Regions from separate parts of the Pseudomonas sp. FP2254 genome, predicted to be linked through region 3. Evidence: riboswitches for the same ligand, from Rfam matches in the RefSeq annotation. Region 3 holds a riboswitch; each other region holds the start of a gene.
The links. A riboswitch is a leader RNA that binds a small molecule or an ion and turns the genes downstream of it on or off. The one in region 3 is predicted to bind cobalamin.
Positions count from the first base shown of each region.

Region 1: it holds a riboswitch for cobalamin, as region 3 does, so the genes downstream of both, PSH94_RS16825 (ABC transporter substrate-binding protein) here and PSH94_RS11105 (CbtB domain-containing protein) in region 3, are expected to answer to the same signal.
Region 2: it holds a riboswitch for cobalamin, as region 3 does, so the genes downstream of both, cobO (cob(I)yrinic acid a,c-diamide adenosyltransferase) here and PSH94_RS11105 (CbtB domain-containing protein) in region 3, are expected to answer to the same signal.

Region 1 covers NZ_CP117444.1:3,662,974-3,667,506, reverse strand. The annotation lists gene PSH94_RS16835 (ABC transporter ATP-binding protein) at 1-408, opposite strand, end outside; gene PSH94_RS16830 (iron ABC transporter permease) at 405-1,409, opposite strand; gene PSH94_RS16825 (ABC transporter substrate-binding protein) at 1,418-2,428, opposite strand; cobalamin riboswitch at 2,546-2,740, opposite strand; gene PSH94_RS16820 (DNA/RNA non-specific endonuclease) at 2,777-3,706, opposite strand; gene PSH94_RS16815 (M4 family metallopeptidase) at 3,840-4,533, shown strand, end outside.
Region 2 covers NZ_CP117444.1:3,936,100-3,940,632, forward strand. The annotation lists gene bluB (5,6-dimethylbenzimidazole synthase) at 1-214, opposite strand, end outside; gene PSH94_RS18030 (cobyrinate a,c-diamide synthase) at 211-1,560, opposite strand; gene cobO (cob(I)yrinic acid a,c-diamide adenosyltransferase) at 1,557-2,168, opposite strand; cobalamin riboswitch at 2,247-2,501, opposite strand; gene PSH94_RS18040 (sorbosone dehydrogenase family protein) at 2,601-3,914, shown strand; gene PSH94_RS18045 (C40 family peptidase) at 3,962-4,501, opposite strand.
Region 3 covers NZ_CP117444.1:2,410,664-2,415,196, reverse strand. The annotation lists gene cobN (cobaltochelatase subunit CobN) at 1-292, opposite strand, end outside; gene cobW (cobalamin biosynthesis protein CobW) at 296-1,357, opposite strand; cobalamin riboswitch at 1,448-1,647, opposite strand; cobalamin riboswitch at 1,690-1,907, shown strand; gene PSH94_RS11105 (CbtB domain-containing protein) at 2,005-2,193, shown strand; gene PSH94_RS11100 (CbtA family protein) at 2,205-2,897, shown strand; gene PSH94_RS11095 (cobalamin biosynthesis protein) at 2,894-3,286, shown strand; gene cobM (precorrin-4 C(11)-methyltransferase) at 3,357-4,103, shown strand; gene nfuA (Fe-S biogenesis protein NfuA) at 4,444-4,533, opposite strand, start outside.

The DNA of each region.
Region 1 (4,533 bases), 1.3 Mb from region 3:
GGCGCGCTGGCTCAGGTGGGTGGCGTCCACGTCGACGAGGGCCTGGCGCACGATGGCGTCGTCCTCGGCGGCCCACGGGCTCAGCGCCGACAGCCAGGGCGTGCGGCCCAGGGCCACGGCGTCGAACACGCGAATGGCGTCGTCGGTGTCGGCCTGCTGTTCCACCACCGCCAGTTGCTGGGCGATGGCGCGGCGCGACAGGTCGCCCAGGCGCTGTTCGCCCAAGCGTACTTCGCCCCTGGACGGCGTGCGCAGGCCGGCGAGCAATTTGAGCAGGGTGGACTTGCCGGAGCCGTTCGGGCCGACGATGCCCAGGGTTTCACCCAAAGCCACCTGCAGATCGATCCCGCGCAGCAGCTCGGCGTCACGCACCTTGAAGCCCAGCGCCGTGCAGCTCAACACCGTCATCGCGCGTTCCTCCGGCCGACCAGGATCAGCGCAAACACCGGCGCACCCACCAGCGCCGTGACCACGCCGACCGGAATCACCTGGCCTTTGATCAAGGTGCGCGACAGCACATCGGCGGCGATCAGAAACAACGCGCCGCCCAACGCACTGGCTGGCAGCAGGCGCGAGTGTCCGGTGCCGAGCAGCAGGCGCACGGCGTGGGGGATCACCAGGCCGACAAAGCCGATGGAACCCACAATCGACACCATCACCGCCGTGACCAGCGCCGCGCAGCCCACCAGCACGATCTGCACCCGCCGCACCGGGATGCCCAGGGACGCCGCCGAGTCGCTGCCGAAGGTGAACGCATCCAGCGCGCGACGATGCCACAGGCACACCGCCAACCCCAGCAGCGCGACCGGCACCGCCAGCCACACCGACGGCCAGCGCACGCCGCTGAGGTTGCCCAGCAGCCAGAACAGAATGCCGCGCGCCTGTTCGGAACTGGCCGATTTGGTGATCAGGTACGCGGTAAGGGCATTGAACAGCTGCGAGCCGGCAATGCCCGCGAGGATGATCTGGCCGGTGCCGCTGGACGAACCGCTGGCGCGCGCAAGCAGAATCACCAGGGCAAATGCCGCCATCGCGCCGACGAATGCGCCGGCCGAGAGCGACACCAGTCCACCGCCCACGCCCATCAGCGCCACCAGCACCGCGCCGGTCGAGGCGCCGGCGCTGATGCCCAGCAAGTACGGGTCGGCCAACGGATTACGCAGCAGCGATTGCAGGATCACCCCGCACGTGGCCAGCCCCGCACCACAGGCGGCGGCGACCAGGGCGCGGGTCAGGCGGTAGTTCCACACCACGCCTTCATCAATGGGGTCGAGCACATAACCGGCGTGCCACAGTTTGTTGGCGAGCACCTGCAACACCACCTGGGGTTCGATGGCGGTTTCGCCGATGGCTACCCCGGCGAGTACCGCAGCGAGCAGCAGCGCCAGGGCGAGGAGGGTGCGCAGCAGGCTGGCAGTCATTGCGGCAGGTCGTAGCCGTCGATGGCGCCGGCCAGCTGTTCCAGGCCATCGAAGGTGCGTACGCTGGCCTGCAAGGCCAGGGCGTCGAGGATGATAATGCGGTTATGTTTGACCGCGTCCATGTTGCGCGTGACCGGGTCGCTGCGCAGGAAAGCGAGTTTCTTTTCATGGTCGTCGGCGGGGTAGCGACGGCGGTCCATGCGGGCGATCACCAGAAAGGTCGGGTTGGCCTTGGCGATGGTTTCCCAGCCGACGGCGGGCCACTCTTCGTCGGACTGCACCACGTTGCGCAGGCCCAAGGTTTGCAGCATGAACTCGGGCACGCCCTTGTGCCCGGCCACGTACGGGTCGCTGGCCATCTCGGAACTGGAGAACCACACCAGCGCGCTGGCCTGCTTGAGGCCCTTGCCCTGGGCCGTGGCGACGGCCTTGGCCAGGCGCGCCTTGAGGCTGTCGTTCAGTTGCTGGCCACGGTCTTGGACGTCGAAGATGGCCGCCAATTGGCTGATGCTTTTGTAAATGGTGTCGATGCGAAACGGCTCCAGCCGCGTGCCGTCAGCGCCCACCAGGTTGTCCTTGCCTTCGCAGTCGGAGGGCAGCAGGTAAGTCGGGATGTTCAGCTCATGAAACTGTTCGCGGGTGCCCACCACGCCCTGGGGGCCGACCACCCATTCCAGCTCGGCGGCCACCAGTTGCGGACGCTTGGCGATCACCGCCTCGAAGCTCGGTTCGTTATTGGCCAGGCGCTCGATGGTGTCGTTCTGCGCCTTGAACTGCGGCAGCACCGGGTTGAACCACAGCGACGTGCCGACCACCTTGTCGCCCACACCGAGGGTGTAAAGCATCTCGGTGGCGGTCTGGCCGATGGTCACGCTGCGCGCGGGCGCCTGGGCAAAGGTCAGCGTGCTGCCGCAGTTCTGCACCGTCAGCGGGTAGTGAGTGGGCGCGGCGTGAGCCAGGGTGGCCAGGCCGAAGCCGGCGAGCAGGGCGGTAGCGCGTGGCAGCATGGGGCGTTCTCCGTGTGGACCGTACGTGCAACGGGGGAGGTACGCTCATGGAAACACGCCCTTGAACACCGGCGCCAAGGGCCGGGCAAGGAGGTCCTTCCCGGACACCCCGCCGGTTAGTGATCTTGCTGGGCCGGCAGGTCTCCTGACTGATGCGTCATCGCCACGCTCCAGCCTTCCCGGACGCGTCCAGTGGCAGTGGGGAGCAGGCTCGGCACCTACAGTTGCGGGGGCAGTTCCGATTGGCGCGGGTGTACCGCGCTTCGGATTCCCTATTAGTCCCGTTCGGGAACCGGCGCGGTATGGTAGTCGATCAGGGCGAGGCGATATAGCCCGAAGAGCGCCCGGTCACAGACGAATGTCCTGCGGGCCGCGGATCAACGTCTCGATTCGCGTGCCGGTGGCGCGCTCTTCGTTGCTGAAACCGTCATAGTCGGCCAGGTTGGCGAAGCGGATACCGGTCAGTTGTTCGATCTGGATCACACTGCGTCGGTAGGTGCGCAGTGGGCCGAACACCAGATCGAGCTGCCCCAGCTCACGGCTTTGGTCGATCATGTAGGCGCTGGCGGAAGGCTTGCCGTCGTCGCCCAGATAGGCCACCACTTTCCAGAAGGCCTTGGGGATTTTAACGCCACGGTAGACGCGGTCGTCGTCGGCGAACAACGGGCCGGTGAATACTGTCGCCCGGGCTTTCCAGCGCTGGGTGTTGTCCAGGATGTAGTCCTCCAGTTCCAGCCAGGTCTTCTGGTTGAAGCCGCTCATTTGCGGTGAGCAGTTGGTGAAATGGAAGGTGTCGAAATTGGCCGTGTTCGCCTCGTCGCCCCAATTGGGGTCCTGGCGCCGCACCAGGTGGCCACGGTCCAGGCCGTTGCCGGCATAAAGGTCTTCGCCGATCTGCGCGGCGATCGGCAGGCGGCCATCGTAGGCCCAGGTATCGTTGCTGCGCACGATATCCACATGGTGTTCGCCGTCGATATTGACGCCCACATAAAGTGCCAGTCGCCGCGAGCGCGACAGGGTGATCGAAAAATGCGTGTAGTCCAGGCGCCCGGGCTGCACGTCGTCGGCGATTGAATCGTCGACCGTGGGCCACGGCACCGCGAAGCTGCTGAGAAAGTCCTCGGCATAACCGCGACGGTCCTTGAAGTCTTTGGCGGCGGTGACACGCGCGGTCGCGGCCCTGGCCTCAAGGAGGCTCGGGCCGGGCGCGACCAGTGGGCGCAGGTCGGCGAGGCGTGGGCGGTGTGACAGGTCGATTGTGGCTTTACGTGCGGGCATGAGCGATTCCTTGCGGGCCTTGGGTAAATACTACTGCAACACAGATTCATGACAATTTGGGCCAGGCAGTGTCCGCAAGGCTATGCTGGAACGGTCAACCGGATATTCACCACACGCCTTATGGAGCAAGCCTATGTGTGTTCACCCTAGCCGCAATCCGATTTTCTGCCTGATCCCGCCGTACATGCTCGACCAGATCGCACGCCACGGCGATAAAGCGCAACGGGAAAATGCCCTGCGCACGCGTGCCAAGGACAGCACATTCCGTTCGCTGCGCATGCTTGCAGTGCCTGCCAAAGGCCCGGCGCACATGGCGCTGGCCATGGGCGCGGGTAAAAGGCGGTCGATCTACACCGCCGAAGGCTCCGATAGCCTGCCGGGCAAGCTGGTCCGAGGCGAAGGGCAGCCCGCCAGTGGCGATGCGGCCGTGGACGAAGCCTACGACGGCCTGGGCGCCACCTTCGATTTTTTCGATGAGGTATTCGACCGCAATTCCATCGATGACGCCGGCATGGCCCTGGACGCCACGGTTCACTTTGGCAAGGATTACAACAACGCATTCTGGAATTCGGCCCAGATGGTATTTGGCGATGGCGACCAGCAGTTGTTCAACCGCTTCACCGTGGCGCTCGATGTGATTGGTCATGAGCTGGCCCATGGTGTCACCGAAGATGAAGCCAAGTTGATGTACTTCAATCAATCCGGTGCGTTGAACGAGTCGCTGTCGGACGTGTTTGGTTCGTTGATCAAACAGTACGCGTTGAAGCAAAAGGCAGAAGACGCCGACTGGTTGATCGGCCAGGGGTTGTTTACCAGCAAAATCAAAG
Region 2 (4,533 bases), 1.5 Mb from region 3:
GTTGAATCTGCCCACGCAACACGCGGTCGCTGATGCGGATAAAACGCCACGGCTGCATCAGGCCGACACTCGGCGCCTGGTGCGCGGCCTGGAGCAGGCGCTGCAGCAATTGGGGAGCGACGGTGCCACCGGTGAAGTGGCGCATGTCGCGGCGCTCAGCGATGGCGCGGTAGACGGCGTCGCGGTCGGCCTGGGGGAAAGCGTTGTCGGTCATGACCCTATCGGGGGCAAGCCCCCTCCCACAGTGGAGGGGGTTTCAGCCAGGTCCGGGGCAAACAAGGCGGCGACCGCCGTCGGATTCGACGGGAAATAGAAGTGTACGTAAGAGGCAGTCATCCGCCCCTGTCGGAAGACTGCCTCGGCACCGCGCCCACCGTTCGGGCTTTGGCCACGGGCAATCGGCTGCCACTCCGTGCTGGTCAGGGAATGATGGTAGGTATGGCCACGCAGTACGCCTTCGGGCAATTCGACGCTTTGCAGGGCCAGGGCGGCGAGTTTTTTCTGCATGACGGCATCGCCCTGCAGCAGGCCGACCAGTTCGGCTCGATTGCCGTCGACATCGGTGAGCGAGTCCAGCAGATACAACATGCCGCCGCACTCGGCGAGCAACGGTTTGCCGGCCGCGTGGTGGGCGCGGATCGCGGCCAGCATCGGGGTGTTTTGCGCCAGGGCCTGATGATGCAGCTCCGGGTAACCGCCGGGCAGGTAGAGACTGTCGGCGTCGGGCAGTGCGCGGTCGTGGATCGGCGAGAAGAAGTGCAACACGGCGCCCATCGCCCGTAGGAGGTCGAGGCTGGCGCCGTAGGTAAACGCGAAAGCTTCGTCGCGGGCCACGGCGATGCGCACACCGGCCAGCAACGGCTCGGCTTCCACGATCGTCGGCGCGGCGAAAGTGACCGGCGGCGGCACCGCGACTTCGCAACTGCTGCCCAGGGCTTGGGCGGCAGCGTCCAGGCGCAGGTCGAGGTCATTCAGTTCGCTGGCCTGCACCAGCCCCAGGTGACGGCTGGGCAGCTCGATCCCGGTTTCGCGGGACAGCGCGCCGTACCAGCGCAGGCCTTCGGTAAGGCTGCCTTCGAGCAGTTGCGCATGGCGCAGGGTGCCGACACGGTTGGCCAGCACCCCGGCGAACGGCAGGTCCGGCTGGTAGCGCGCCAGGCCCAGGGCCAGGGCGCCGAAGGTCTGGGCCATGGCGGTGCCGTCGATCACACCCAGCACCGGCACGCCGAAATGCCGGGCCAGGTCGGCGCTCGAAGGTGTGCCGTCGAACAGGCCCATCACGCCTTCGATCAGGATCAAGTCGGCCTCGCCGGCGGCTTCCCACAGCAGACGGCGACTTTCCTGCTCGCCCACCATCCACATGTCCAATTGGTACACCGGCGCACCGCTGGCGCGCTCGTGGATCATCGGGTCCAGGAAGTCCGGGCCGCATTTGAACACGCGCACCTTGCGCCCCAGGTTGCGATGCAAACGGGCCAGCGCGGCGGTGACCGTGGTTTTGCCCTGGCCGGACGCCGGTGCGGCGATCAGAACCGCCGGGCAATGACGGGGCTGATTCAAAGTTCGACGCCTTTCTGTGCCTTGATACCGGCCTGGAAGGCATGTTTGAGCATGCCCATTTCGGTGACGGTGTCGCCCATCTCGATCATTTCGGGCTTGGCGCCACGGCCGGTGACCACCACGTGCTGCATCGGAGGGCGGGCTTGCAGGTCACTGAGCACTTGGTCCAGGTCGAGATAACCGTGCTTGAGGGCGATGTTCAGTTCGTCCAGCACCACCAGGCCGATGGCAGGGTCTTGCAGCATCGCGCGGGACACGGCCCAAGCGGCCTCGGCGGCGGCGATGTCGCGTTGGCGGTCCTGGGTTTCCCAGGTGAAGCCTTCGCCCATGACGTGAAAGCGCACTTGTTCGGGGAAGCGTCGGAAGAACAACTCTTCGCCTGTGCTGTGGCGGCCCTTGATGAACTGCACCACGCCGCATTGCATGCCGTGGCCCATGGCCCGGGCCAGCATGCCGAAGGCCGAGCTGCTCTTGCCTTTGCCATTGCCGGTCAGTACCAGCAGCAAACCGCACTGATTGGGGGAATTGGCGATGCGCTCGTCGATCACGGCTTTTTTGCGCAGCATGCGCGCCAGGTGGCGTTCGTCGCGGTCGGGGGAATCGGTCATGGCAGCTCTCCGTTGGGGCTGGACAAAAACGGCGGGCAGGAAAAAACACAATCAGACAGCCAAGCATCGCCCACCGTGATGCTGTTGAATGGTCCAGGCCGGTCTCCGGGCTCATAAGTGGCCGTACCCTGGCGAACCAGGAGCGGACCCACGCTGCGCCTTCCCATATCGCACGCGATACAGTGGCCAAAGGCAGCGTCTTGACTCATTTACCGTTGCGGGGGCAGCGCCGGAATTGCGGCAGCACTGTGTATAAGTGCGCTCACTCACCGGCTTCCCTGTTTCACTCCGTCGACCCTTGGGTCACAGAGCACCTGAAACAAGCCGCGAAGGTTAGTGGGTTGGGGGTGGAGCGTCAATTAAAGCCGGCCTTGTACTTGAACCATCGTACCCGCGCCCTCCTCTATCCCTACAGGTATCAAGGAGAACACCATGCGTAAAACCAGACTCGCCTTACTGATCATGCTCGCCGGCACTCTTGCCGCCTGTGGCGAAAGCTCCACGTTGCAGATCAGCGACGGCACCGGGCCATCGCCTAAGCTGCCGGAACCGAACAAGACGCTGATCCCCACCGTCAATATCGCCCCTGCCATCGGCTGGCCCGAGGGCGTCCAGCCCACCGCAGCACCCGGCCTGCAGGTGAGTGCTTTTGCCGAAGGCCTGGACCACCCGCGCTGGCTGTACGTATTGCCCAATGGCGACGTGCTGGTAGCTGAAACCAATGCACCGCCCAAGCCGGACGATTCGAAGGGTGTGCGTGGCTGGGTAATGGAAAAAGTCATGAGTCGCGCAGGCGCCGGTGTACCCAGCCCGAACCGCATCACCCTGCTGCGCGATGCCGACCACGACGGCGTGGCCGAAACCCGTACGGTGTTCCTGGAGAACCTCAATTCGCCGTTCGGCATGACGCTGGTGGGCAATGACTTGTACGTGGCCGACTCGGACAAACTGCTGCGTTTCCCCTACCAGCCAGGTGAAACCGCGATCAAGCAAGCCGGCACTAAAGTCGTGGACCTGCCGGGCGGCCCGCTGAATCACCATTGGACGAAAAACGTGGTGGCCAGCAAGGATGGCAACCAGTTGTATGTGAGTGTGGGCTCCAACAGCAACGTCGGCGAAAACGGCCTGGAGGCCGAACAGGGCCGCGCCGCGATCTGGGAAGTCGACCGCGCCAGCGGCCAGCACCGCCTCTTCGCCTCAGGCTTGCGCAACCCCAACGGCATGGCGTGGGAACCCCAGAGCGGCAAGTTGTGGACCGCAGTGAATGAGCGCGACGAAATTGGCAGCGACCTGGTGCCGGACTACATCACCTCGGTCAAGGACGGCGCTTTCTATGGCTGGCCTTTCAGCTACTACGGCCAGCACGTGGACGAACGCGTCACGCCGCAGAACCCGGATCTGGTGGCCAAGGCCATCGCCCCGGATTACGCGGTAGGGCCACATACCGCCTCTCTGGGCCTGACCTTCGCCGACGGCAGCAAGTTGCCAGCCGCCTACAGCAACGGCGCCTTTATCGGCCAGCACGGCTCGTGGAACCGCAAACCCCACAGCGGCTACAAAGTGATCTTCGTGCCATTCGAGGGCGGCCAGCCCAAAGGGCAACCGCTGGATGTACTGACCGGCTTCCTCGATAAAGATGAGAAAGCCATGGGCCGGCCGGTGGGCGTGGTGATTGATCGGCAAGGCGATTTGCTGGTGGCCGATGATGCCGGGAATAAGGTGTGGCGGGTGTCGGCCGCTCGATAGGCGCTGTGAAAAACTGTGGGAGGGCGTTGCACCCTCCCACAGCGGATTCAGGGATTGCGCGCCAAATGCTCAGCCGGCAATACGCGTTTGGCACTCAAGTAAGCATTCTGCCAATACGCCTTGGACAAGGTGTCCAGCTTTACCGTGCCGCCGGTTTGCGGGGCGTGCACAAAGCGGCCCTCGCCCACGTAGATGCCGGCATGGCTGACTTGGGAGCCTGCGCCGGTGGCAAAGAACAACAGATCACCGGTCTGCAGGTTCTGCGCGCTGACGTCCTGCGCACGCATGCCGATCAGCTCTCGGGTAGTGCGAGGCAGGGAAATGCCGGCGGCGTCGCGGAACACGAAGCCGATCAGGCCGCTGCAATCAAAGCCTGAATCGGGCGTGTTGCCGCCCCAGCGATAAGGCGTGCCGACCAGGCCGAGCGCACGAAACAGCACGTCTTCGGCGACAGGCGAGTCATTCTGGGTGGTATAGGTGAAGACCGGCTTGGGCTTGACCGCAACAGGCGCGGGCGGTGGCCGGTTGGCGCAGGCGCTGATCAGCGCGGCGCAGAGGATAAGAATCAGGCGGGCCGAGGTCGACATGTGCAGAACAATCCTGGTCTGGATGCGGCTTT
Region 3 (4,533 bases):
CGACGCCGTAGCGCCAATAACCGATACCGCCGTGCAGTGAAATCAGAATCACCTTGGCGTGGCGCAGCACCTCGTCGACATACAGGTCCACCGAGGCATGGTTCTGCACCTGCATGGGGTTGGCCAGGCGCAGGCTCGGGTAATCGTCGGGCAGCTGCCGGGCCGCTTCGGCCAGCAGCGCCAGGCTGGAATCGCCGCTGCACAGGACCACCAGCTCGGCGGGCGTTTGGCCAAGGTCGGCGATATTGTCGTCCGCGACGAAACCACCGGGCTGAGTCCTGAGCAGGTGCATGGGTTAAACGCTGAGCGCGGCGCGCAGGTGCGCTTCAAGGCCCGCCGCGTCCAGGTCCTGACCGATCAGCACCAGGCGCGTGATGCGCGGTTCGTCGGCTGTCCAGGCGCGATCGAAATGCTTGTCGAAACGCGTACCCACGCCTTGGATCAACAGGCGCATCGGTTTGTTGGGAATGGCGGCAAAGCCTTTGACGCGCAGGATGCCGTGTTGCACCACCAGTTGCGTCAAGGCATCGAGCAGCAGCGCTTCGTCGGCCTGGGGCAGATCGATGGAGATGGAGTCGAACGCGTCGTGATCATGATCGTCTTCACCGTCGTGGTGGTGATCGTGATGGCTGTGACGGGCGTCGATGTGTTCCTCGGAGCCTGCGCCCAGACCGATCAGCACCTCCAAAGGCAGGCGACCGCTGCTGGCTTCGACAATCTTCACCGCCGGCGGCAGTTCTTCGGCGACTTCCAGGCGCACACGGGCCAGGTCATCGGGACTGATCAGGTCACATTTATTGAGGATCACCAGGTCGGCGCTGGCCAGTTGGTCGGCGAACAGTTCGTGCAGCGGCGATTCGTGGTCCAGGTTCGGGTCGAGCTTGCGCTGGGCGTCGACCTGATCCGGGAACGCGGCAAAAGTGCCGGCGGCCACGGCCGGGCTGTCGACCACGGTGATGACCGCATCCACCGTGCAGGCGCTGCGGATTTCCGGCCACTGGAAGGCCTGGACCAAGGGTTTTGGCAGGGCCAGGCCCGAGGTTTCGATCAGGATATGGTCGAGGTCGCCGCGACGGGCAACCAGTTCGCGCATCACCGGGAAGAATTCTTCCTGCACCGTGCAGCACAGGCAGCCGTTGGCCAGCTCGTACACGCGGCCGTTGGCTTCTTCTTCGGTGCAACCGATGGAGCACTGTTTGAGGATCTCGCCGTCGATGCCCAGCTCGCCGAACTCGTTGACGATCACCGCAATGCGACGGCCCTGGGCGTTGTCGAGCATATGGCGCAGCAAGGTCGTTTTGCCCGAGCCGAGAAAGCCGGTAACGATGGTGACGGGGAGTTTGGCCAGTGTTTTCATCGGATGCCCTTGGGGGCGGGCAGACGGGACGATGGCCCTGCGCAGGCGCGCAGCAGCAGATTTCGTCACCGGATCACCCCGCCCGGTTGAATTGAAAATCGGTGCCGAGGCAGGTCTCCTGGCTTGGGGCGTGCAGGTCTTGCGACCGGCGCCGACTGCGCCTTCCCGCCTGATGGCAGTGGCATGGCAGTCAACTGAACCCTTCACAGTTGCGGGGGCAGCCGCGGCTTTGACCGCGTTCCCTTCTTAGCTTCGGCCTGGGCCGAAGAACCTCGAGGGTGCAAGGCTACAGGGGCTGGTCGCATTTGACTACCGTCCGCCACCCATGCTCTCCTACACATCTTGTTTCGGGTGCCCTTCACAGGGTGAAACGGGAAACCGGTGATTCGCCAGGTTGATGCCTGCGTGAAAAGTCCGGTGCTGCCCCCGCAACGGTAAGCGAGCGAAGCGTCACGGCCACTGTGCTTGAGCATGGGAAGGCGACGCTTTAAGGGTTCCTGGCAGAGCCCCCTCGCAAGCCCGGAGACCGGCCCGAAAAAATCAGATAACAAACCCGCGGTGGGCGGGCGCTGTTTAAACCTTGCGAGCCCGGCTCGCGGGGTTTTCATGCGCACGTCTCCACCCCAGACACTTGAAAGGGACGCGCCATGTCGATCATCAGCAGCACCTCGCCCGCCGTCAGCGGCACCACTACCCTGAGCCAACGCCTGACCGCCGCCATCGGTGCGTCGATCCTTGGCGCATGCCTGGTGTATTTCGCCGGTTTCTCGCACATCGAGGCGGTGCACAACGCCGCCCACGATACCCGCCACAGCGCCGCGTTCCCGTGCCACTGAGGCCTGCCGAGATGATCAAGCGTATTGCGCAAACCGCGGGGTTCACCGGCCTGCTGGCCGCCTTGCTGCTGACCCTGCTGCAAAGCTTCTGGGTGGCACCGCTGATTTTGCAGGCTGAGACTTTCGAGCAGGCACCGGCAGCCCATGAACACGCCGCCGGCACCGCCGCGCACACCCACGACGCCGAAGCCTGGGAGCCGGAAGACGGCTGGCAGCGCGTGCTGTCGACCACCGCCGGCAACTTGGTGGTGGCCGTCGGTTTTGCCTTGATGCTGGCCGGTCTCTACACCCTGCGGGCCCCGACGCGCACCGCCCAGGGCCTGCTGTGGGGCCTGGCCGGTTACGCAACCTTCGTGCTGGCGCCGACCCTGGGCCTGCCGCCGGAACTGCCGGGCACCGCAGCGGCTGACCTGGCGCTGCGCCAGACCTGGTGGATCGGCACCGCCGCGTCCACTGCGGTCGGCATCGCCTTGCTGGTGTTCGGTCGCAATGTGCTGCTCAAAGTCCTGGGCGTGGCGATCCTGGCGGTGCCCCATGTGATTGGCGCGCCACAGCCGGCCGTGCATTCGATGCTGGCGCCGCAGGCGCTGGAAGCGCAGTTCAAGATCGCCTCGCAGCTGACCAACATGGTGTTCTGGCTGGCCCTGGGCCTGATCAGCGCGTGGTGGTTCCGTCGCCATGGCGACAGTCATTACGCGGCATGACCCTCGTCGCCGGCCTGGGCTGCCAGCGAGGTTGCGAGGTGCACACTCTGTTGGCGTTGCTGGATGCGGCATTGGTCGAAGCAGGCGTCGAGCGCCGCCAGCTCGCCGCACTGGCGAGTATCGATCTGAAACAGGCCGAACCAGGGCTGCTGGCGTTGGCCGCAGCCTTGAACCTGCCCTTGTTGGACTTTAACGCCCGACATCTGGCGGCGTATGAAGGGCGCCTGAGCCACAAATCTCTTGTGGCTTTTGCCCATACCGGCTGTTACGGCATTGCCGAGAGCGCCGCGCTGGCGGCGGCCGAACAGATCAGCGGCGCCCCTGCCAGGCTGCTGATCACCCGCCGCAAAAATGCCCACGCCACCGTGGCATTGGCCTGCACGGGTTAAAAACCCGATAATCGCCCTCCCCGATCATGAGTAATCTTCATGCTCGCCCGTTTTTTCACAGGAACGCTCCATGACCGTCTACTTTATCGGCGCCGGCCCCGGCGATCCGGAATTGATCACCGTCAAGGGCCAGCGATTGATCCGCAGTTGCCCGGTGATCATCTATGCCGGCTCGCTGGTGCCGGCCGCGGTGCTGGAGGGGCATCAGGCCTCACAGGTGGTCAACAGCGCTGAGCTGCACTTGGAACAGATCGTCGAACTGATCAAGACCGCCCACGCCAAAGGCTTCGATGTGGCGCGGGTACATTCCGGCGACCCCAGCCTGTATGGGGCAATTGGCGAGCAGATTCGCTGCTTGCGTGAGCTGGGCATCCCGTTCCAGATCGTCCCCGGTGTCACCGCCGTTGCCGCTTGCGCGGCCTTGCTGGAAGCCGAACTGACCCTGCCGGATATCGCCCAGAGCGTGATTCTGACGCGCTATGCCGGCAAGACCCGCATGCCTGCCGGCGAGGAGTTCGCCAGCCTGGCGCAACATGGCACCACCATGGCGATTCACCTGGGGGTCAACCATCTGGAAAAGATCGTCGCTGAACTGCTGCCGCATTACGGCGCGGATTGCCCGATCGCCGTGGTGCATCGCGCGACCTGGCCGGATCAGGATTGGGCGGTGGGCACGCTGGCGGATATCACCGAGAAAGTCGCCGCCAAAGGTTTTCGGCGCACGGCGTTGATTGTGGTGGGCCGGGTGCTGGCCAGTGACGGTTTCAGTGAATCTTCGTTGTATCGGGCCGGGCATGCGCACCTTTATCGACCTTGATAAATAACTTTATCAACTGGATATAAGCTTTTGATTTAATTTATTTTTATAGGGGTGTATCAGTGGGCGGCTTGGTTGCTGATCCGGCGCTATCGGGGGCAAGCCCCCTCCCACATGAAGCAACCTCGCAGCGTCCAGTGAACGCGATTAACTGTGGGAGGGGGCTTGCCCCCGATGAGGACCTTGAGTAAACGAATATCGACGCTGACTCGCCAGAATCCCAGGCAAGCCTTCGCACTACCTGATCCAAATTATGAGATATATAGCGTAACCACCTGAATTTAAAACATAAAAAAACGGCGCTCACGGGGCGCCGTTTTTTTTGCAGTGAACACCTTACTCAGTAGTAGGCGTTTTCTTTCTGCGTGTGGTCAGTCACGTCACGTACGCCCTTGAGCTCCGGAATGCGCTCAAGCAAGGTGCGCTCGAT